Regions from separate parts of the Micromonospora sp. 050-3 genome, predicted to be linked through region 1. Evidence: riboswitches for the same ligand, from Rfam matches in the RefSeq annotation. Region 1 holds a riboswitch; each other region holds the start of a gene.
The links. Region 1 has a riboswitch for cobalamin ahead of cobN (cobaltochelatase subunit CobN). Riboswitches for the same ligand answer to the same signal wherever they lie in the genome.
Positions count from the first base shown of each region.

Region 2: linked by a shared signal. The riboswitch ahead of ACLJOK_RS06690 (acyl-CoA thioesterase) and the one ahead of cobN (cobaltochelatase subunit CobN) in region 1 are both predicted to bind cobalamin.
Region 3: linked by a shared signal. The riboswitch ahead of ACLJOK_RS13630 (ribonucleoside-diphosphate reductase subunit alpha) and the one ahead of cobN (cobaltochelatase subunit CobN) in region 1 are both predicted to bind cobalamin.

Region 1 is NZ_JAJPVX010000001.1:2,147,157-2,154,162, forward strand. Features, by position in the region: gene ACLJOK_RS09660 (RNA polymerase sigma factor) at 1-543, opposite strand, end outside; gene ACLJOK_RS09665 (hypothetical protein) at 642-977, shown strand; gene ACLJOK_RS09670 (hypothetical protein) at 1,123-1,737, shown strand; gene ACLJOK_RS09675 (hypothetical protein) at 1,821-1,967, shown strand; cobalamin riboswitch at 2,164-2,293, shown strand; gene cobN (cobaltochelatase subunit CobN) at 2,575-6,243, shown strand; gene ACLJOK_RS09685 (magnesium chelatase subunit D family protein) at 6,273-7,006, shown strand, end outside.
Region 2 is NZ_JAJPVX010000001.1:1,453,424-1,460,429, forward strand. Features, by position in the region: gene ACLJOK_RS06675 (Dyp-type peroxidase) at 1-874, opposite strand, end outside; gene ACLJOK_RS06680 (copper chaperone PCu(A)C) at 898-1,500, opposite strand; gene ACLJOK_RS06685 (copper resistance protein CopC) at 1,566-3,659, opposite strand; cobalamin riboswitch at 3,791-4,005, shown strand; gene ACLJOK_RS06690 (acyl-CoA thioesterase) at 4,200-4,646, shown strand; gene ACLJOK_RS06695 (NUDIX domain-containing protein) at 4,959-5,357, shown strand; partial or broken gene ACLJOK_RS06700 (IS701 family transposase) at 5,500-6,228, opposite strand; gene ACLJOK_RS06705 (sialidase family protein) at 6,381-7,006, opposite strand, start outside.
Region 3 is NZ_JAJPVX010000001.1:2,958,871-2,965,876, reverse strand. Features, by position in the region: gene ACLJOK_RS13650 (FadR/GntR family transcriptional regulator) at 1-373, opposite strand, end outside; gene tnpB (IS607 family element RNA-guided endonuclease TnpB) at 360-1,766, opposite strand; partial or broken gene ACLJOK_RS13640 (IS607 family transposase) at 1,763-2,338, opposite strand; gene ACLJOK_RS13635 (enolase C-terminal domain-like protein) at 2,399-3,793, opposite strand; cobalamin riboswitch at 4,038-4,255, shown strand; gene ACLJOK_RS13630 (ribonucleoside-diphosphate reductase subunit alpha) at 4,447-6,765, shown strand; gene ACLJOK_RS13625 (ribonucleotide-diphosphate reductase subunit beta) at 6,834-7,006, shown strand, end outside.

The DNA of each region.
Region 1 (7,006 bases):
CGATTTCACAGTGCCCCGGGGCCAGCCCAGAGCCGCGACTGTCTCCTCCTCGGTGAGATCGAGGAAGAACCGGCAGACGATCACCTCGCGGTCCCGTACCGGCAGTTGCCGCAGCGCCTGCACCAGCGACGCCCGGCGCTCCCCGGCGAGGACCGCGCCGACCGCGTCGTCCTCGGCGATCTCGGACGTCGGGTCCGCTGCCGCGGCCCGTAGGACGAGCCCGTCGCGCCGGCCCCGGGAGCGGTGCAGGTTGCGGGTCTCGTTCGCGACGATCGCGAGCAGCCACGACCGGAAGGACGCGTCACCCCGGTAACGGGACAGCTTCCGGTACGCCTTCACAAACGCCTCCTGGATGACGTCCTCGGAGTCCGAGCCGGCGCCGAGCAGCACCGCGGTCCGGTACGCGGACGCGGTGTGCCGGGCGACCAGGAGGTTGTACGCCTCCAGGTCACCTGCCCGAGCACGGGTGACGAGTGCCTCGTCGTCCAGGGGAGCCTCCGTTGGATCACACTCATGACACCGCCCGCCCGCCGCGGGTTCCATCCGGATCCCGACGCGGGTCAGCTCTCTCCCATCCGGCGTGCAGCGTATTGCCAGGAATCGGTGCTGCACTGGAGGGGCGTCGAGGAGAGGGGCGGGGCATGAGCTGGTTCAATCGGCGGTCACGGGGTGCCGAGGCGACCCCGACGAAGCTGGACCGGGAGGCGACCCGCGACGACCTCGCGGCGCTGGAGGCGTTCGTGGCCACCCGGCGCGGGGTGGAGTTCTACCTGGAACCGGAAACGACCGCGACGGACACCACAGTGATGGCGATCGCCCACGACGGCGAGTGGATCCGTCGTCGTACCGGAACGCCCCGCGCGGCCGGGGCCATCGCCCGCAAGCACGCGGTGCCGCTGTACGAGGCGGCGCGTACCGGCTACCCGGAACGGATGCGGACCTGGAGCCGGGCCCACCCGGAACGCCACGCCCGCTGAGACTCGACCGACAGCAGATCATGACGGGGGATGACTCCCTGTGGTGCGGGTCTGACTACGGTGTTGGCTGCTGGGGTGTCGGGTTGAGGCCAGCCGGTGCGGGCGCAGGCGTGCCCGCGTTGGTGACGACAGGCAGGGGGCCGCGGTGGAGATGGTCGAGCGGCTTGTTTCCCGGACTGATGCCGCCTACCAGCGGTGGTTGGCGTCGGTCACTGACGACGTCGTCGCCGATGGGGTGGTGATGTACTGCCGGGAATCCCTGCTGGAGCGCAACACGACCTACGGGATCGGTGAGTGGCTCACGGGCTACCTCATGATCGGCCAAGAAGGCGATCGGGGATTCTTTCTCAGGTGCGACGGTAGCGGGGGCCCGGTGTTCTGGACCGACCTGGGCGGTCTCGGCGAAGTCGACCTCGCTGTTGTTGCCCCCGTGTTCGAGGTGTGGCTGCGTTCCGGTATCGCCCTGCCCGCCGACCCGCAGCCGGACCTGCCGCCAACCGCCGACGTCTACCTGGACAAGGTTCCGGTCGACGCAGTTCAGCTGCTGGTACGGGCGAGGAAGCTGCTGGGTGTGGATTGGCGGTTCGGGGATCTCAGGGGCCTGCTCGCCGTCCAGCCGTTCCTGGCGGCGAGGTCAGCTCGTCTGTACGCGCTGCGCCGCGGCCTGGAACACGCCCCCGAGTTGCGGCCGTACCTGTTGTACGCCACCGACCACGGCCTGGAAGCGGTATGGCCGGCCGACAGCCCAGAAAGCCAGTGACTTGGCACAATCGAACCAAGGCCGAACCTGATCACGGCGGATCATATGGCGAGGTTCAGAACCGACACGTCGAGGCAGGGCGCGTGGCCGACGCCGAGGACAAGATCGAAGAGGCCATTCACACGGTTGGGCTCTCCACTCGTTCCAATCCACAGCCGCGGCGAACGTTGTGTGGGATCGTCGACCTGGATACCGTCCAGATCGCGGCGGTGTTGCGCGCCGCGCAGTAGGTCAGGCCGACAGACACTGCCCGCCAGGGGGCCACTCCACCGACCACCGAGCTCAACAGCCCGTCGTAGCGGCCAGAGGCAACCCCGCACGCCGATATCTCCGCAGGTCAATGTGGTGAGCGTGGCCGCTAGGCGGTGGGGTCCGCGTTGACCGGCGGCGCGGCGGTGTGGCAGCATTCGCGGCCTGACGGCAGTGAAGGAAGTCGGTGCGATTCCGACGCGGTCCCGCCACTGTCACCGGGGAGCGATCCCCCCTCGTGAGTCACGGCCGTGTGTCTGCGGTTGGAAGGCCGGGGGAGAGCGTCGATCCGGAAGCCAGGATACTTCGGCCGTCGGGACGTACCCCAGGGCGTGGACACCCGAGGAGGACCCGATGACGCACGGCGTCTCATTCATCGACGATCATCGTCGTATTGCGCTCCAGGCGCTGCGCTCCCAGGACACCGGCCACCGGCACCGCTGAGCTGATCGCCCGGCGCTGACCGGCCCCGACGCCCGCGTCGGTGCGCCGTTCGCGTGGGCCGTCGTACCGGCTGACGCCGTACCCATCCGCATCGCCCCGGTGTGCCCCCGTGAGGGCCCAGGGCGTCACTCTCCGGAGCCTGCCGTGCGCATCCTGCTGCTGTCCACCGCCGACACCGACCTGCTGGCCGCCCGCGCCAGCGGCGTCGACTACCGGTTGGCCAACCCCGCCCGGGTCACCGCCGAGGAGGTGCCCGCCCTGCTCGACGGGGTCGCCCTCGTCGTCGTACGCCTGCTCGGCGGTCGGCAGGCGTGGCCGGACGGCCTCGCCGCGGTGCTCGCCACCGGCGTGCCGACGGTGGTGCTCGGCGGCGAGGCGCTGCCCGACGCGGAGCTGATGGCCATCTCCACAGTGCCGTCCGGGGTCGTCACCCAGGCGCTGGCGTACCTGGTGGAGGGCGGCCCGGACAACCTGGGGCAGTTGGCCCGGTTCCTCTCCGACACGGTGCTGCTCACCGGCGAGGGGTTCGCCGCACCCACGCCCACCCCGGCGTACGGCGTGCACGGCGAACACCCCGCCGACCCGGACCGGCCCACAGTGGGAATCGTCTTCTACCGGGCGCACGCCCTCGCCGGCAACACCGACTTCGTCGACGTCCTCGCGGACGCGGTCCACAAAGCCGGCGGCAACCCGCTGCCGATCTTCTGCGGCTCGCTGCGCGGACTGACCACGGGCGCCGGCCCACTCGGGCTCTTCGCCCGCTGTGACGCGCTGCTGGTCACCGTGCTCGCGGCCGGCGGAGCGGTCGCCGCGGACGCCTCCGGTGGCGGCGACGAGGACGCCTGGGACGTCGGCGCCCTGGCCGCCCTGGACGTGCCGGTCATCCAGGCGCTCTGCCTCACCAGTACCCGCGCGCAGTGGGCCGACAGCGACGCCGGGATGTCCCCGCTGGACGCCGCCATGCAGGTGGCCATCCCCGAGTTCGACGGCCGGATCGTCACAGTGCCGTTCTCGTTCAAGCAGATCGACGCCGACGGGCTATCGGTCTACGCCGCCGACCCCGAGCGGGCTGCCCGGGTCGCCGGGATCGCGGTGCGCCATGCCCGGCTGCGGTACGTGCCGCACGCCGACAAGCGGGTCGCAGTGGTGCTCAGCTCGTACCCCACCAAGCACTCCCGGGTCGGTAACGCCGTCGGGTTGGACACCCCGGCCTCGGCGGTCCGGCTGTTCGCCGCGCTGGCCGAGGCCGGCTACGACCTGGGTGACGCGCCACCGCCCGACGACGGCGACGCGCTGATCCACGCGCTGATCGCCGCCGGTGGTCACGACGTGGAGTGGCTCACCCCGGAGCAGTTGGCCGCCGCCGAGGCCCGGATACCGGGGCCGACGTACCGGCGCTGGTTCGACCAGGTCCCGGCCGAGCTGCGCGAGCGGATGCGGGAGCACTGGGGTGAGCCGCCGGGCGAGCTCTACACCGAAGGTGGCGACATCGTGCTCGCCGGGCTGCGCTTCGGCAACGTGGTGCTGCTGATCCAGCCGCCCCGTGGCTTCGGGGAGAACCCGATCGCCATCTACCACGACCCGGACCTGCCGCCCAGCCACCACTACCTGGCCGCGTACCGCTGGTTGACAGCGCCCGGCGCGGACGGTGGCTTCGGCGCGGACGCCGTGGTGCACCTGGGCAAGCACGGCACCCTGGAGTGGCTGCCCGGCAAGGGCCTCGGCCTGGCCGCCGACTGCGCGCCCGACGCGGTCCTCGGCGACCTGCCGCTGGTGTACCCGTTCATCGTCAACGACCCCGGCGAGGGCACCCAGGCCAAGCGGCGGGCACACGCCGTGGTCGTCGACCACCTGGTCCCGCCGATGGCCCGCGCCGAGACCTACGGCGACCTGGCCAAACTGGAGCAACTGCTCGACGAGTACGCCACGGTGCAGGCCCTCGACCCGGCCAAGGTGCCCACCGTGCGGGCCCAGATCTGGGACCTCGTGCGCGCCGCCGAGCTGCACCACGACCTGCACGCCGAGGCGATGCCCGACGCGGACGACTTCGACGAGTTCGTGCTGCACCTCGACGGGTACCTGTGTGAGGTCAAGGACGTGCAGATCCGCGACGGGCTGCACATCCTCGCCGACGCGCCCACCGGCGAACCACGGGTCAACCTCGTCCTCGCGGTGCTGCGCGCCCCGCAGATCTGGGGCGGCGCCCGCGCCCTGCCCGGCCTGCGACAGGCCCTCGCTGTCGCGTACTCCCTCGACGAGCAGGAGTTGCTCGCGTCGCCGGGACAGCGACTGGCGCTGCCTGCGGCGCTGACCGACGTGGTGGACGGGCCGGCCGGCACCGCCGCCGACGCGATCGACCTCATCGAGGCCCTCGCGCGGCGGCTGGTCATCGGCATGGAGACCCTGGACTGGGTCGTGGACGCGGTCGACGCCGTGGTGGCGGAGGTGACCGGCCAGTCGATCCCGGACGTCGCCGCGGTGCTGCACTTCGCCGCCACCGAGCTGGTGCCCCGACTGGACCGGACCACCGACGAGCTGACAAACACCCTCGGGGCGCTGGACGGCAGGTTCGTGCCGCCCGGCCCGTCCGGCTCACCCACCCGGGGCCTGGTCAACGTGCTGCCCACCGGCCGCAACTTCTACTCCGTCGACCCGAAGGCCATCCCCAGCCGCAATGCCTGGGATGTCGGGGTGGCCCTCGCCGACTCGCTGCTGGCCCGGCACCTCGCCGACACCGGCGGGTACCCCCGTTCGGTGGGGCTGACCGTCTGGGGCACCAGCGCGATGCGGACCCAGGGTGACGACATCGCCGAGGTGCTCGCGCTGCTGGGCTGCCGGCCGGTCTGGGACGACAGGTCCCGACGGGTCACCGGCATCGAGGTGGTGCCGACCGCCGAGCTGGGCCGCCCGCGCGTCGACGTCACAGTGCGCATCTCCGGCTTCTTCCGCGACGCGTTCCCGCACGTGGTGGCGCTGCTCGACGACGCCGTCCGGCGGGTCGCCGCGCTGGACGAGCCGGACGAGGAGAACTACCTGCGGGCGCACGTCACCGCCGACCTCGCCGAGCACGGCGACGAGCGGCGGGCAACCGCCCGGATCTTCGGCTCCAAGCCCGGCGCGTACGGCGCGGGCCTGCTGCCCCTGATCGACGCCCGGACCTGGCGCAGCGACGCCGACCTGGCCGAGGTGTACGCGGTGTGGGGCGGCTACGCGTACGGCCGGGGCCTGGACGGGCGGGAGGCGCGCGCCGACATGGAGCGCTCGTTCGCCCGGATCGCGGTGGCGGTGAAGAACCAGGACACCCGTGAGCACGACATCGTCGACTCCGACGACTATTTCCAGTACCACGGCGGAATGGTGGCGATGGTCCGCCACCTCACCGGCACGTCACCGCAGGCGTACGTGGGTGACTCGGCGATGCCGCACGACGTGCGCACCCGCACCCTGGGTGAGGAGACCCGCCGGGTGTTCCGGGCCCGGGTGGTCAACCCGAAGTGGATCGCCGCGATGCGCCGGCACGGCTACAAGGGCGCGTTCGAGCTGGCGGCCACAGTGGACTACCTGTTCGGCTACGACGCCACCGCCGGTGTGGTCGACGACTGGATGTACGAGCACCTGGCCGCCGCGTACCTCTTCGACGAGACCACTCGGGGGTTCCTGGAGCAGTCCAATCCGTGGGCGCTGCGCGGCATCACCGAGCGGCTGTTGGAGGCCGCCGACCGGGGTCTGTGGGCCAAGCCGGAGCCGGCCACCCTCGACCGGCTGCGGGACACGTACCTGGCCAGTGAGGGCGATCTGGAGGACCGGGTGTGAGCATTTATCCGTTCAGTGCGGTGCTCGGCATGGCCGACATGCGGTTGGCCCTGCTGCTCAACGCGGTTTCCCCGGCGATCGGCGGGGTGCTGGTCCGGGGTGAGAAGGGGACCGCCAAGTCCACCGCCGTGCGGGCTCTCGCCGCGCTGCTGCCTCCGGTGCGCCGGGCGACGGGCTGTCGTTTCGGCTGTGACCCGGCCGAGCCCGACCCGGCCTGCCCGGACGGCCCGCACCCGGCCGACGTCGCCGCCGAGACCCGTCCGGCCCGTCTCGTCGAGCTGCCGGTGGGCGCCGCCGAGGACCGGGTGGTCGGCGCACTGGATCTGGAGAAGGCCATCGGTGAGGGGGTACGCGCCTTCGAGCCGGGCCTGCTCGCCGCCGCGCACCGAGGCGTGCTCTACGTCGACGAGGTCAACCTGCTGCACGACCACCTCGTCGACCTGCTGCTCGACGCGGCGGCGATGGGTCGCAGCCACGTCGAGCGGGAGGGCGTCTCGGTCAGCCACGCGGCCCGGTTCCTGCTGGTCGGCACGATGAACCCGGAGGAGGGGGAGCTGCGCCCGCAGCTGCTCGACCGGTTCGGGCTCACAGTGGAGGTGGGTGCCAGCCGGGACCCGGAGATCCGGGTCGAGGTGGTCCGCCGTCGGCTGGCCGCCGACGCGGACCCGGTGGGCTTCGCCGCCCGCTGGGCCGACGCCGACGCGGAGATCGCCGGCCAGGTGGCCGCCGCCCGCCGCCGACTTCCCGGGGTACGACTGCCGGA
Region 2 (7,006 bases), 690 kb from region 1:
CGGCGGTGCCGGTGAGCGGGGCGCCGGTGTCGAGCCGTCGCCCGACGGCGAGTTCGCGGTCGGTCCGGCCGAGCAGGTCCCACGTCTCCATGTTCATGCTGATCCGCCGGAGCACCACTGTGGTGCTGTCGCGCAGCCACGCCGGGCCGTCCGGGACCCAGAGCGCGGTGTCCATGGGCGCGCCGGGTTTGGGGTTGGCGGTGCCGTCGAGCTGACCGAACAGGTTGCGCTGGGTGTGGCCGCCCGGCTCGACGCCGGGGCTGCGCCGGAAGCCCTGCTGGACCCACCGCACAGTGGCGAACGGTCGGCTGTCCTTGATCAGGACCCGCTGGGCGTGGGCGACGGAGATCGCGTCGTCCGCGCAGATCTGGAGCAGCAGATCGCCGCCGGACCAGGCCGGCTGGAGCCGGTCGATGCGGAACGACGGCAGGTCGGTGACCGATGTCGGCCGGCGGTCGTCGACGCCGGCCGCCCGGTAGAGGCCGGGCCCGAAGCCGAAGGTCACTGTCAACCGTGCCGGCAGCAGCCCGAGTTCGGCCTCGGTGTCGGCCAGCGCGGGTCGGCCCTGGGTGAGCCGGGCGGCGTCGTCGGTGAGCAACCGCAACATCCGACCCAGTGCGGCCCGGTCGACGCCGGCCCGCACTGTGAGCGCCACGAACGACGCGTGCGCCTGCGGTTCGGTGGCCACCCCGGCCTGCCGGGCGCCGTGGAACGGCTCGACCAGGCCGCCGACGGTCGCCACGGGCGTCGTGTCGGCGGCCGTCGCCGACGGTGGTCCGGTCCTTCCGACACGGGTGGCGGCGATCGCGGCACCGCCGGCCAGTGCTCCGCCGGCGGCCAGGGCTCCACCGGTGAGCAGGCCGCGCCTGCTCACCGGCCGGACCTGTGGTGTCTGCGTCACGATGCCGGGCTCATGCTCGTCCCCGGAGTGGGGCTCATGCCGGGCATGGGCTCGCCGTGCCCGGGGGCGTAGCTCTCCTGCGCGCCGGTGAACGGCTTGGCCACCGCGCGGAACTCCTGGGTCTTGCCGTCGGCGAAGGTCAGGGTGACTGTCAACTCGTCGCCGGCCTGAACAGGCTTGGTGAGGTTCATCAGCATGAGGTGGTCGCCCCCGGGCTCCAAGGCGTGCGTGCTCTTGGCCTTGATCACGATGCCGCCCTGCTTCTGCTGCATGACCATCTTGCCGTCCTTCATCGCCATCTCGTGCAGCTCCATCGGCGACAGGGAGGTCGTGGCACTCGTCACCGTGACATCGGTGTCGCCGTCGTTGACCAGCGTCCCGAAGGCCGCCGTCATGCCCTTGTCAGCCGCCTTCACCCACGGGTCACGAATGCCGAGCACACCAGCGTCCGGGTTGGCCGAGGCCGACGCGGACGGGCCCGCCTGCGCTGTCGACGGGGAGTCGGACGAGCCGCAGCCGGCGGCGCTCACCGTCAGGATCGCGGCGGCGAGGATGGCGGCCGACCGGCGGCGTGAAGCGTTCGGGCTGGTGGTGCGCATGTGTTCTTCCTCCGATGGTTGCTGCTGGGAGGTTGGTCGGCCGCAGCTGGGAGAAAGTTCCGGACTCAGGGCACGTTGATCGTGAACTCCCCGGTGTGCACAGTGCCGGCGACCTGGAAGTCGAAGAAGGCTCGGTACCGGCCTGAACTCGGCGCGGTCAGCCAGAACTTGACAGTCCCGTCGACCAGCTCCTGCTCAGGGTGGACGTGCACGTAGCCGAGGTCGCCCTCACGAACGACGACCAGGTGCCCGTACGCGCCCAGGTACCGCTCCAACTGCGCGGGCGTGGCCGTGTCGGCGCCGTTGACCTGGAAGTGGATCGGCGCCGTCACCCCCACCGTCGGGGTGCCGGTCATCGACACCGCGTACGGACCAGCCGTCGCCTGCGCCTGCGCTGGCGGCAGCGCGGTCGGGCTGTGCGCGCCGGGCACGATGTGGTCAACACCCAGCACGAGAGGCTGCTGCTTGCCGTCGGCCGCGGTGACGGAGAAGTCGGCGAAGACGCGGTAGCCGCCGGGTCGGGCCAGCGTCAGGGGGACGCTCCAGGTGCCGTCGGGCGCCATCGTCGGGTGCAGGTGCTGGTAGCCGGTCAGGTCGCGGCCCACCACGATCAGGTGCAACGGCTTGTCGTGTACGACCGCGAAGGTCGTTGCCGGCTGCCGGTCGGTCCCGACGATGCGGAACCGGTAGTCGGCGCGTACACCAGGGGGTTGGGACCGCTCCAGCGGTTGCAGGGTGTACCCACCGGCGCTGACCGTCGTCCCGGTCGCCAGCGTCGCGCCCGTCGCGTCGTCACCCCGATGCGTGTGCGGCCCCGTACCGGCCGGGTGTTGGTGCCCGTCGGTCGCGGAGCCCACCTGGCCCGAGTCGGGCGGTCCACCGGCCGACGGTCGTGCATTGCCGGTCGCCGGACTCTCGTCGGCGGTGCCGATACGGGCCAACCCGAACCCGGCCAGCAGGGCCAGCACCAGCCCGCCGACGAGCAGCGCCAGGTGGGTGTTGCTCAACCGGGACCCAGGCGTCGCGGCGGCGAGGTCCGTGTCGGGCCGTGGTCCGGGGTCGACCGTCAGCTCGCCGTCCGTGCTGGCGTGGGCCTCGGTCACCTGATCGGTCGACGTCGGATCGACAGTAACGCCCGTGCGGGCCGTGACGACCGTGTTGCCCTTGCGCGCCGCGGGCACGGTGGCGGGCCGCCGCTTGTCGCTCGCGGTACGCGCGACGACGCCGGTTGCCGCGCCGACCTTGCCCCCGACGGTCTTGCCAGCGCCGGCCTTGCCCCCGACGGTCTTGTCCCCGACGGTCTTGTCCCCGGCAGCCTTGCCGCCGACGGTCCTGCCAGTGCCGGCCCTGTTCGTGGTACGGGCGCCACCGCCGCGTCGACCGGAGCTCGCCGCCGAGGTACGGCCCCGGCCGGCGGGTGTGCCGGCAGATCGGCGACGCCAGACGACGAACCCGGCCACCGCCCCGACCGCCGCGACCGCCGCCGCCCAGCCGGCCCAGGCCAGTGCCCCGGGACCGCTCTCCTCGGTCGACCCGGTCGACGGTGCCGCCGCGGCCGGCGGGGTCGACGGATCGTCAGCTGTGGTCGGCACCGCCGAGGCCTGCCCGGAGTTGTGCTGCTCGGTGGCGGCCACCAACGCCGGGTCCGGTTGGGTCGACGGCGGGCTCCACCCCTTCGGCGCTGCCGTCACCGGCCCGTCGTAGCGGAAGGTCTGGGTGCCCCGCACGGTGTCGCCGTCCGAGGCGACCGACAGGTAGCTCACCGAGTACTGGCCCTTGGCGGGCAGGTGGGCGACGGACACCACCGCCGGGAACCCCGTCGTGTATTCCCGTGGCTCGAACTGCCCGTTGACCAGGAAGTACTCGCGCACCGGCTTGTCCAGCGGCTTCGGCTCCCCGTACGACCAGCCGTTGTCGACCCGGGTGCCGCCCGGGGCGGTGATCGTGAAGAACGCGTTGGCGGCGGCCTTCTCGGTGAAGAACAGCCGCACCTCGGTCAACGACTCGCGCACGGTTGCGCCGCTCGCCGGTGTGGACATGGCGAGGGTCCCGTGCGCTGCGGCGGGTTGGGCGGACGCGAGGAGGGCGACCGCCGAGGCGAGGAGGAACGCGAGGAGGCCCGAGAACACCCGCCCGCAAGTCTGGGGGAGACGACGCATCTGGATATCCTCACCCTCGCGAGACTTTTTTCAAGAGGTGACGATCTTCTTCCTCAGATGACAAAAGTTGACGATCAGGCCATCCGTCGCCGCGGCAGGACGCCCCGGGTGGACACATTCCCTGGCCAGCTATGCTCGCCGACGGCGCTGGTTCGCCCCGTCGTGACCGGCTGGGCGTCGTAAGAGGGAACCCGGTGAGAATCCGGGGCTGCCCCGCAGCGGTGAGTGGGAACGACCGCCGTCATCAGCACTGGGCCAGTGGCCTGGGAAGCGACGGCCAGTAGGGGACCGGCGCGACCGGTCAGGCCCGCGAGTCCGAAGACCTGCCGGCGCCGCGTACACAACCGTGTGCGCTGCCGTCGGCCTCGCGGGTGGGCTGAGCGGGTGACCTGCCGCGTCGTCTACGCGGTGGCGTCCTCGTCAGCGCGTGCCCGCAGTCCGGTGGTGTGGTTTCCCGAGGGACGGACTACCGCTGTGCACGACACCACCACCATCGCCGGCCGAGCACCGTCGGCGTCGCACCTGACCCTTTCGCAGATCATGGACCAGCACCACACCAACCTGATGGGTACGGTGCACGGCGGCCGGATCCTCAACCTCATCGACTCCGTCGCCGGTGTGGTCGCTGCCCGGCACTCCGACGGGCCGGCGGTGACCGCCGCCATCGACGAGACGGCGTTCCTCCGCGCGGTGCGGGTCGGCGACGTGGTGCACGTCGACGCCCGGATCACCTGGGCCGGCCGCAGCTCGATGGAGGTGGCCGTCAAGGTGACCGCCGACCGGTGGGACCGTGCGGTGCCACCCACCGACGTGGCCACCGCCCACCTGGTCATGGTCGCCATCGACGACGACGGCCAGCCTCGGACGGTGCCGCCGCTGCTACCGGAGACCGATGGGGACCGCCGACGGTACCGGGAGGCGGAGATCCGCCGGAAGCACCGACTGGCGCTGCGACGCGCGCTGCTCGACGGCGCCGAAGACGACTGACGCGGGTTGCAACACCGTCGGCGAATTGCGGTCTGTGGGTGGTTGCGCGGGCCATCCCGCCAGCCGGCGACCCGGGCAAGCCGAGCAGACCGCCGCCTGACCCGCCAACGTTCGACCGTGCGTCAAGGTGGTCTTGACGTTGCGGGCCGGGCGGCGGCCCGCTCCCCAGGATGGCGGGTCGACGGCAGATGGGATGGCGCAAGCGGTCTAAGGGCTGCCCGCCCGCATCCAGCCCATCGGCTCCCAGCGACGCGGTCGCTTCCCAATATCCTGCGGCCCGCACTACGACCCGAATCTGGGATTGTGTGCGTTGTGAATGAGCTCGTGGAGCGGGTCGATGATCAGGACCGGGTGCTGGGAGTGGTGGACCGAGGCGAGGCCGTCCGTCGCGGCTGGCTGCACCGCATCGCGACGACCATTTGCCGAGATCAGCAGGGCCGGGTTCTGGTGTATCGGCGCGCTGAGGGCCTGTCCAGATTCCCCGGCTACTACGAGGTGAGCTTCGGCGGGGCCGTGGATGTCGGTGAGTCGTATCAGGCGGCCGCTGCTCGGGAGTTGGCCGAGGAGCTGGGCGTCCACGTGGCGGTGCGCTTCATGTTCAAGTTCCTATGTCAAGGCGAGGTCGGCCCGTACTGGCTCGGCGTTCATGAGGCCGTCATCACCGGCGAGGTAGATCCTGACCCCAGGAGGTGGCCTGGCTCGGCTGGATGACAAAGGGCGAGCTGCGGCAAGCCGTTCAGCATCGGCGCTTCATCCCTGACGGGCAGGAAGCGTTCGGGCGCTATCTTGCCTCGCCGTAACACTTGAGCCAGGACGGCAGCCCAGGACCAAGGCTCCGCAGTCTCTAGTACTGCAACGGGTCGGCGCGGGCGGTGCCCATGTTGGTGGTGATCATGTCGTCGTTGCGGCGGGTCGCGACCACATAACCCACATCCCGCTGTTCCAACCAGACCCGCAGGGATTTCGACTGCCCGTAGGCCTCGTCCATCGTCACCCACCCGACCGGCACCCCGGCATCGAAGGCGCGGGCCAGCATCTTCCGGGCCATCTGGACCTTCGTGGCGAACTGCACCTCGTCCGGGATCCCCGCCGCTCGGCACCGGTCCCGGTCATCGGTCCACGACGCCGGAAGGTAGAGCTGCCGGTCGATCAGTGCGTGGCCTTTCGCGGAGCGGTAGGCCAGGAACGTCCCGACCTGGCAGTTCTCCGTCCGCCCGGCGGTGCCGGAGTACTGGCGCTGCACCCCGGCCGACCGGGTGCCCTTCTTCAGGAACCCGGTGTCGTCCACGATCAGCACTGCGGCCGGGTCGCCGAGGTGCTCGACCACGTAGTTCCGCACGTCGTCACGGACCGCGTCGATGTCCCAGTCCGCCCACCGCAACAACCTTTGCATCCCGTCCGGCGACACGTCCCCGGCCTGCTCCGCGAGGGTCCAGCCGTTCTTACGGCCCAGGCCGGAGACCAGCCCGCACAGGTACTGCCGCGCCCGCCGCCGCGGCTCCGAGCGGCGAAACCGAGGCCCGATCCGAGCATGCAACCGGTCCAACTCCCCATGCCACTGATCGACATCAACGTCGGTCACAGGCAGACCAACGAACGCGAGCCGAACTCGATTCGCCTACTGCCGTTGCAGTACTAGTGCCCTCGGCCAGCGGCCCGGGCCGGGCATCAACCGGTAGGGCCGGACCGGACCGGTTTCCGGTCCCGCCCGGCCCACGGCCAGCCACAACGCGGCTATCGGTTGGCGTCCCGGACCCGTACGGCGGCGACGCGCGGGGACGCCACCGGGTCGGGTTGGGAGAACGTGGCGACGAAGTCGTGTGGTCCGGCGCTGGTCAGGCCGGCGTAGTCGCCGAGGAAAAAGCCCGGGGGGCCGACTTCATTCAGGAAGGGGGCATGCCGCATGTCGAATGGCTCGTTGGTGAGTCTTACCTCGGTGTCGAACCCAACCCCGGTCGCGCAATCAAGCTTGGGTGTCGGGCGACAGGTCACCAGCCAACGATCGGTCCATAGCGCCCCGGCGGGGTCGTCGTGACGAAAATCGGAGTAGTCGACCGCGACGGTATGGTCGGCGGCGACTGCAACCGATGCGGTGAATGCCTGTTGGTTGCCGATCGGGACGTACGTCGGGCTGCGGTTGACCTTTACCGGCGTGGACCAGTGGCGCCCGCTGTCGTCCGACACGGACAGTGCGATTGCGTCCGCCTGCCCGCCGCTGAAGCGGGCGTCCTGCCAGACCAGGTAGATCCGCCCGCTGGCCGGATCGACCGCCGCGTCGATGAGCGCGGCGCTGCCGCTGGAGACCTGGTCCCCCGGCGACTGCGGATCGCTGACGCCGGCCGACCGCATCTCGGCTACCA
Region 3 (7,006 bases), 810 kb from region 1:
CGAGCAGGTCACCCGCCTGGGCCAGGGCCTCGTCGGTGATCCTGGTCGCCGCCAGGCAGGCGGCCTCGCACTCCAACAGACGGCGAACGGTGTGGATGTGCCGGGGGTCGCTTTGACCCTGGAAGTCCACCACGAAACCCATCGGGGCCAGCAGTTGTGGTGCGTCGAGATTGGTGACGTAGGTGCCGTCGCCCTGGCGGATGTTGACGATGCCGAGGATGGACAGCGCCGACATCCCCTCGCGCAGGGAGCCCCGCGAGACACCGAGCCGCTCGGCGAGGTCCTTCTCGATGGGCAACCGGTCCCCGGGCCGGAACTGCCCTTCGAGGATCATCCGCTTGATGCCGTTGACCACTTCGTCAGTGCGAGACATGATCCGTTACCTTTCGGTGCGATCTAGTGAGCACACGGTTGGTAGCCCTGCCCTTCGGCGGGACGGTCCCGGTCTGACCCGCTTGCGCGGCGCCGGGTTGACGCTTCACAGCCACCTGCCCGCTTATGCGGGTCTGACGGTCGGCTTCACGTCCAGCCCCCGGGCCACTCCCGGCGGTTGTTGCCTCGGCCGCAAGCGCGGCCAGGTTTCGCGCGGCGTTCAGATCCCGATCGATGCTTAGCCCGCACGCCTCACACTTGTATTCGCGCTCGGACAGGGCGAGTTTGGTTTTCACCGCGCCGCAACCCGAACATGTCTTGCTTGATGGGTACCATCGGTCGGCGACGATCAGCTGGCTGCTGCTCCACTCGGCCTTGTATGCCAGCTGTCGACGTAGCTCGGCGAAGCTGGCATCGGCGACGTGTCGGGCTAAGCGTTGGTTACGCAGCATCCCCGCGACGTTGAGATCTTCCACCACGATCGTGCCGTGCCCGCGGGCGAGTCGGGTGGTGAGCTTATGCAGGCTGTCGCGGCGCAGGTTCGCCACCCGGGTGTGCGCCCGTCCGAGACGTTTTGCGGCCTGCTGCCAACGGTTCGACGGACGCTGGCCAGTGCGCCGGTCCGGTCCCTGCTTACGCGACATCGCCCGGCCTAATGCCCGCAGCCGGGTCTGCGCGGCATCCAAGTGGCGCGGGTTATCGACCAGTTCGCCAGTGGAGAGGACGGCGAGGTGCTTGATTCCGACATCGACGCCGACCACGGAATCCGGTCGGGCGGCTGGCCGTTCAGCGCGCTCGACCTCGACGGTGAACGAGACGTGCCAACGCCCGCCGCCACGCCGGGCTGTGGCGGACATGATCCGGGCGGTGCCGTTGTCCAAACGCCGGGCGAGCTTGCGGGCGGACTCGTGCAGCTTCAACCGGCCCAGCCTGGGTAGCACCACATGCATCCGGTCGGGCTCAACCCGAATGGCGCCGGTAGTGAAACGCACTGACGCAGTAGCGTGGCGACGTGACTTGAAGCGGGGGAAACCGATCGGGCGGCCAGCCCGCCTGCCGCTGCGAGAATCTGACCAGTTCTTGAGCGCGCGCGCGAGCGCGTCCAGTCCAGTGTTGAAGGCTTCCTTCGAGCACTGCCGCCACCACGGTGCTACATCCTGCTTCGCGGCGTTCCACGCCTTCCGCAACGCGGGCAACGACCAACCCACCGCTGGAGTGAGGGCTTCGTAGGGAACATCGTAGGTGCGTTCGGCGGCTCGCTGATTCATGACCGCTTTCACCCGGGCGAGCGCCCAGTTGTGGGCTACTCGCGCCGCCCCGGCGTGCGCGAGCAGCGTCCGTTCCTGCGCGGGAGTCAGGTCGAGGGCGAACTGGTACGCCTGAACCAACTTCACGACTCGACCTTGGTGGCGGCCTCAACGGCATAGTGGGGAGGCTTCGCCGCCGCGCGGCGTCCGTAGAGGCGGGTGCGCAGCGACGTGAGGATGTCGGTGACGTCCCGGACGAGGTTGTCGTCCATTGCGGCGGGGTTCACCACCAGCAGTCGGCGACCCTGCGCGGCCAGCGCCGCCTCCACATATTCGACCCCGAAGCAAGCGAACCTGTTCCGATGCTCGACCACGACCGTTAACACACTCGGGTCCTGCAGCAGCGCGAGGAACTTCTTGCGATGCCGGTTGAGCCTCGAGCCGGCCTCGGTCCCCACCCGATCCGCGACAAGACGCTGCCCCGCGGCCCCGACGGCGACTCGGGCGCCCGACTGGTCGAGGCCGGGCTCTTGGTCAGCGGAACAGACGCTTGCACCACGAACCGATCGCGGTCCGCGATCGTCGGGGCGAGCGGTTCGCCGACCATGATGAGCCGACCGAGACTGTAGGTGGGAACGGGCAGCGGCCCTGCCCCCGTGCTGCCGTCGTGCGGGGATGGACGAGACACCCTGCGACGCCGCCCATTCCGTCAGGTTCATCTGGTCATCAGCGTTTCAAAGAGCGCCACAGATGCCTGGGGTGTCACCAGCAGTTGCCCCCTAACGGCCGGCGAGGGTGGCCTTCCCACCCGCGATCATGTACGGCTCCGGAGATGACACGGTAGTCGGGTCTGTCGCGCCCCAGTAGTGGCCGTCGGGAAACCGGTAGAGCGCCACCGACTCCTGGCGCATCCGAGTGGAGTAGCCGGGCTGGCTGGGCAGGACGTATCCGCTGCCGGAACCGGTGTCCCGGATGATGCAGGGATCGGTGAAGTGCTCGTGCAGGTGGTCGACGAACTCGGTGACCCGGTTGGTGAGGTCCCCCGAGATCGCGACGTAGTCGAGCACCGACACGTGTTGGACCATCTCGCACAGCCCGACACCGCCGGCGTGCGGGCACACCGGGACGTCGAACTTCGCGGCGAGCAGCAGCACGGCGACGATCTCGTTGATGCTGGCTAACCTGCCGGTGTCGAGTTGGCAGAAGTCGATGGCCTCGGCCTGGAACAGCTGCTTGAACATCACCCGGTTGTGGCAGTGTTCGCCGGTGGCGACGCCGATCGGAGCGACCGCGCGGCGGACGGCCGCGTGGCCCAGGATGTCGTCGGGGCTGGTCGGTTCCTCGATCCACAGTGGCGTGAACTGGGCGAGGGCGGTGACCCAGTCGATGGCCTGACCGACGTCCCACACCTGGTTGGCGTCGATCATCAGGTTGCGATCCGGCCCAAGGATCTCCCGCGCGATCGCGCATCGGCGGATGTCGTCGTCGAGGTTGGCGCCCACCTTGAGCTTGACGTAGCCGTAGCCGGTGTCCACCGCCTCCTGGCACAGCCGGCGCAGCTTGTCGTCGCCGTAGCCGAGCCAGCCCGCGGAGGTGGTGTAGGCGGGGTAGCCGGTGCGGTCGAGCTCGGCGAGGCGGGTGGCCTTCGTGCTCTCCTTGGCCCGCAGGATGGCCAGTGCTTCGTCGCGGGTCAGCGCGTCGGACAGGTAGCGCAGGTCCGCGATGTCGACGAGTTGCTCGGGGGTCATGTCGACGAGCAGCCGCCACAGCGGCTTGTCGGCGACCCGGGCGACCAGGTCCCATGACGCGTTCAACACGGCGGCGAGGGACAGGTGGACGACACCCTTCTCGGGACCGAGCCAGCGCAGCTGCGAGTCGGAGGTGAGGAGGCGGTAGACCGCGCCCATGTCCGCTGCCATCGTCGCCACGTCCAGGCCGACCAGGAGCTGTGCCTGGTGGACTGCCGCTGCCGCGACGATGTCGTTGCCGCGACCGATGGTGAAGGTCAGGCCGTGCCCCGCGAGTGGCGCGCCCACGCCGTCGACGCCGTCGGTGTGCAGGATGACGTAGGCCGCCGAGTAGTCGCCGTCCTTGTTCATGGCGTCTGACCCGTCAGCGGTCAGGGAGGTGGGGAAGCGGACGTCTTCGACGGTGACGGCGGTGATCTGCGGCATGCGCTCCTCGCCCGGCTAGGCTAAAGATCAGATGATCACTGGGAGTATACGGAGGGTCGTCTCGGCGCGTCAACGATGTCGATCACTGCAGGCCCGTAGACATATGATGTTTGGCGGGTCGCGTCGATCCGCGTTGCCGTCCATAGTGCCCTTTGACGGCCGGGTTGGTGACGGTGGTCACCGAGTCGGCGCCGACACGCCCGAGACCGACATGTGGGGTGTGACAACGACTGCGTCCCTATATATGGTGTCGAGCGCAGCTGGTTCGGCCGCTCATCCGGAGCGGTCGAGGCAACAGGGAACCCGGTGGAAATCCGGGACTGTCCCGCAGCGGTGAGTGGGAACGACCGCCGTCATCAGCACTGGGCCACCAATCGGCCTGGGAAGCGACGGCCAGTAGGAGACCGGCGAGCCCGGTCGTGCCCGCGAGTCCGAAGACCTGCCAGCGCGCCGCGTACCCGCACCCGGGTGGGCGGCGGTCCGAGGCCGCGTGGGACGGCTGACGCCACCTGACCCACGCCGGGCTGGCGTGGCGTCCGTCGGTGTCTGTCTCCTCGCGTCCGGGCCACCAGGTCTCGAACTCCGAGGAGCGAGTGGTGACAGTCACCGAGGTAGTCCCGGCCAGCGGCGACGCGGCAGTGCGGCGGGCGCCGATGCAGGTCCGCAAGCGCGACGGCGGCACCGAACCCGTGGACGTGAACAAGATCGTCCGGGCGGTCGAGCGGTGGGCCGACGACCTCACCGACGTCGACCCGATGCGGGTGGCCACCCGCACCATCAGCGGCCTCTACGACGGTGCAACCACCGCCGAACTGGACCGCCTGTCCATCCAGACCGCCGCCGAGATGATCGGTGAGGAGCCGCAGTACTCACGCCTCGCCGCGCGGCTGCTGGCCGGCTACGTCGACAAGGAGGTGCGTCGACAGGGCATCACCTCGTTCAGCGCGGCGATCCGGGCCGGCCACGCCGAGGGCCTGATCGGTGACGACACCGCCGCGTTCGTCGCCGCACACGCCGCGACGCTCGACCACGCCATCGACCCGGACGGCGACCGCCGGTTCGAGTACTTCGGCCTGCGCACTGTGTACGACCGCTACCTGCTGCGCCACCCCACCAGCCGCCTGGTGTTGGAGACCCCGCAGTACTGGCTGCTTCGGGTGGCCTGCGGCCTGTCCCGGACGGCCGACGAGGCTGTCGACTTCTACCGGCTGATGTCCAGCCTGGCCTACCTGCCCAGCTCACCGACCCTGTTCAACTCCGGTACCCGGCACACCCAGATGTCCTCCTGCTACCTGGTCGACTCTCCGCTCGACGAGCTGGACTCGATCTACCAGCGGTACGCCCAGGTCGCCAACCTGTCCAAGTTCGCCGGTGGCATCGGCATCGCGTACTCCCGGGTCCGCTCCCGCGGCGCGCTGATCCGGGGCACGAACGGGCAGTCCAACGGAATCGTGCCGTGGCTGCGCACGCTGGACGCGAGCGTCGCCGCGGTGAACCAGGGTGGCCGGCGCAAGGGCGCGGCCTGCGTCTACCTGGAGCCGTGGCACCCGGACATCGAGGAGTTCCTGCAACTGCGGGACAACACCGGCGAGGACGCCCGCCGCGCCCACAACCTCAACCTGGCCAACTGGATCCCGGACGAGTTCATGCGCCGGGTCGAGGCCGACGAGCTGTGGTCGCTGTTCGACCCGCACGAGGTGCCCGAGCTGCCCGACCTGTGGGGGGAGCGGTTCGACGCCGCGTACCGGGAGGCCGAGGCGCAGGGGCGCTACGTGCGGCAGGTCCCGGCGCGGGAGCTGTACGGGAAAATGATGCGGACCCTCGCCCAGACCGGCAACGGCTGGATGACCTTCAAGGACGCCGCCAACCGGCTCTGCAACCAGACCGCCGAGCCGGGCAACGTGGTGCACCTGTCCAACCTCTGCACCGAGATCGTCGAAGTGTCCAGCGACGCCGAGACCGCGGTGTGCAACCTCGGCTCGGTGAACCTCGCCGCCCACCTCACCGCCGGCGGCATCGACTGGGAGCGGCTGCGCGCCACGGTGCGGACCGCTGTGACCTTCCTCGACCGGGTCATCGACATCAACTACTACCCGACCGCGCAGGCGGCGGCGAGCAACCCCCGCTGGCGGCCGGTCGGGCTCGGGCTGATGGGCCTACAGGACGTCTTCTTCGCGCTGCGGCTGCCGTTCGACTCGCCGGCGGCGCGGGAGCTGTCCACCCGGATCAGCGAGGAGTTGTACCTGACCGCGCTGGAGACCTCCGCCGACCTGGCGCGCGACTTCGGCGCGCACCCGGCGTACCCGCAGACCCGGGCCGCGCGGGGCCAGCTCCAGCCCGACCTGTGGGGTGTCGAGGGTATGCAGACCGCGCGGTGGGACGCGCTGCGCGACCGGGTCGAGGCGTACGGGCTGCGCAACTCGCTGCTGGTGGCGGTCGCGCCGACCGCGACCATCGCCTCGATCGCCGGATGCTACGAGTGCATCGAGCCGCAGGTGTCCAACCTGTTCAAGCGCGAGACCCTGTCAGGCGAGTTCCTCCAGGTCAACACCGCTCTGGTACGCGAGCTGAAGGCCCGCGGTCTGTGGACCGAGCGGATCCGTTCGGCGATCAAGCGGGCGGAGGGGTCGGTGCAGGACATCGCCGAGCTGCCGGCCGGGGTACGGGAGCTGTTCCGCACCGCCTGGGAGCTGCCGCAGCGGGCGCTGATCGACCTGGCCGCCGCCCGCGCCCCGTTCATCGACCAGTCCCAGTCGCTGAACCTGTTCCTGGCCGCGCCGACCATCGGCAAGCTCTCCTCGATGTACCTGTACGCCTGGAAGGCCGGGCTGAAGACCACCTACTACCTGCGCTCGCGCCCCGCGACGCGGATCCAGCAGGCCACCGTCAGCGCTGTCGCACCCGTCGTCGTCGACGCGGAGGCGTTGGCCTGCTCGCTCGAGAACCCCGAGTCGTGCGAGGCCTGCCAGTGACCCCCGCCGAAGCCATCACCGACGCCGGCACCACCGACGCCAGCACCACCGACACGAGGACCACGCACATGCTGCTCGACCCCGGGATGGACCTCACTCTGCGCCCGATGCGCTACCCGCACTTCTTCGACAGGTTCCGCGACGCGATCCGCAACACCTGGACGGTCGAGGAGGTCGACCTGCACGCCGACCTCGCCGACCTGGACAAGCTGTCGCCGGCGGAACGGCACCTGGTCAGCCG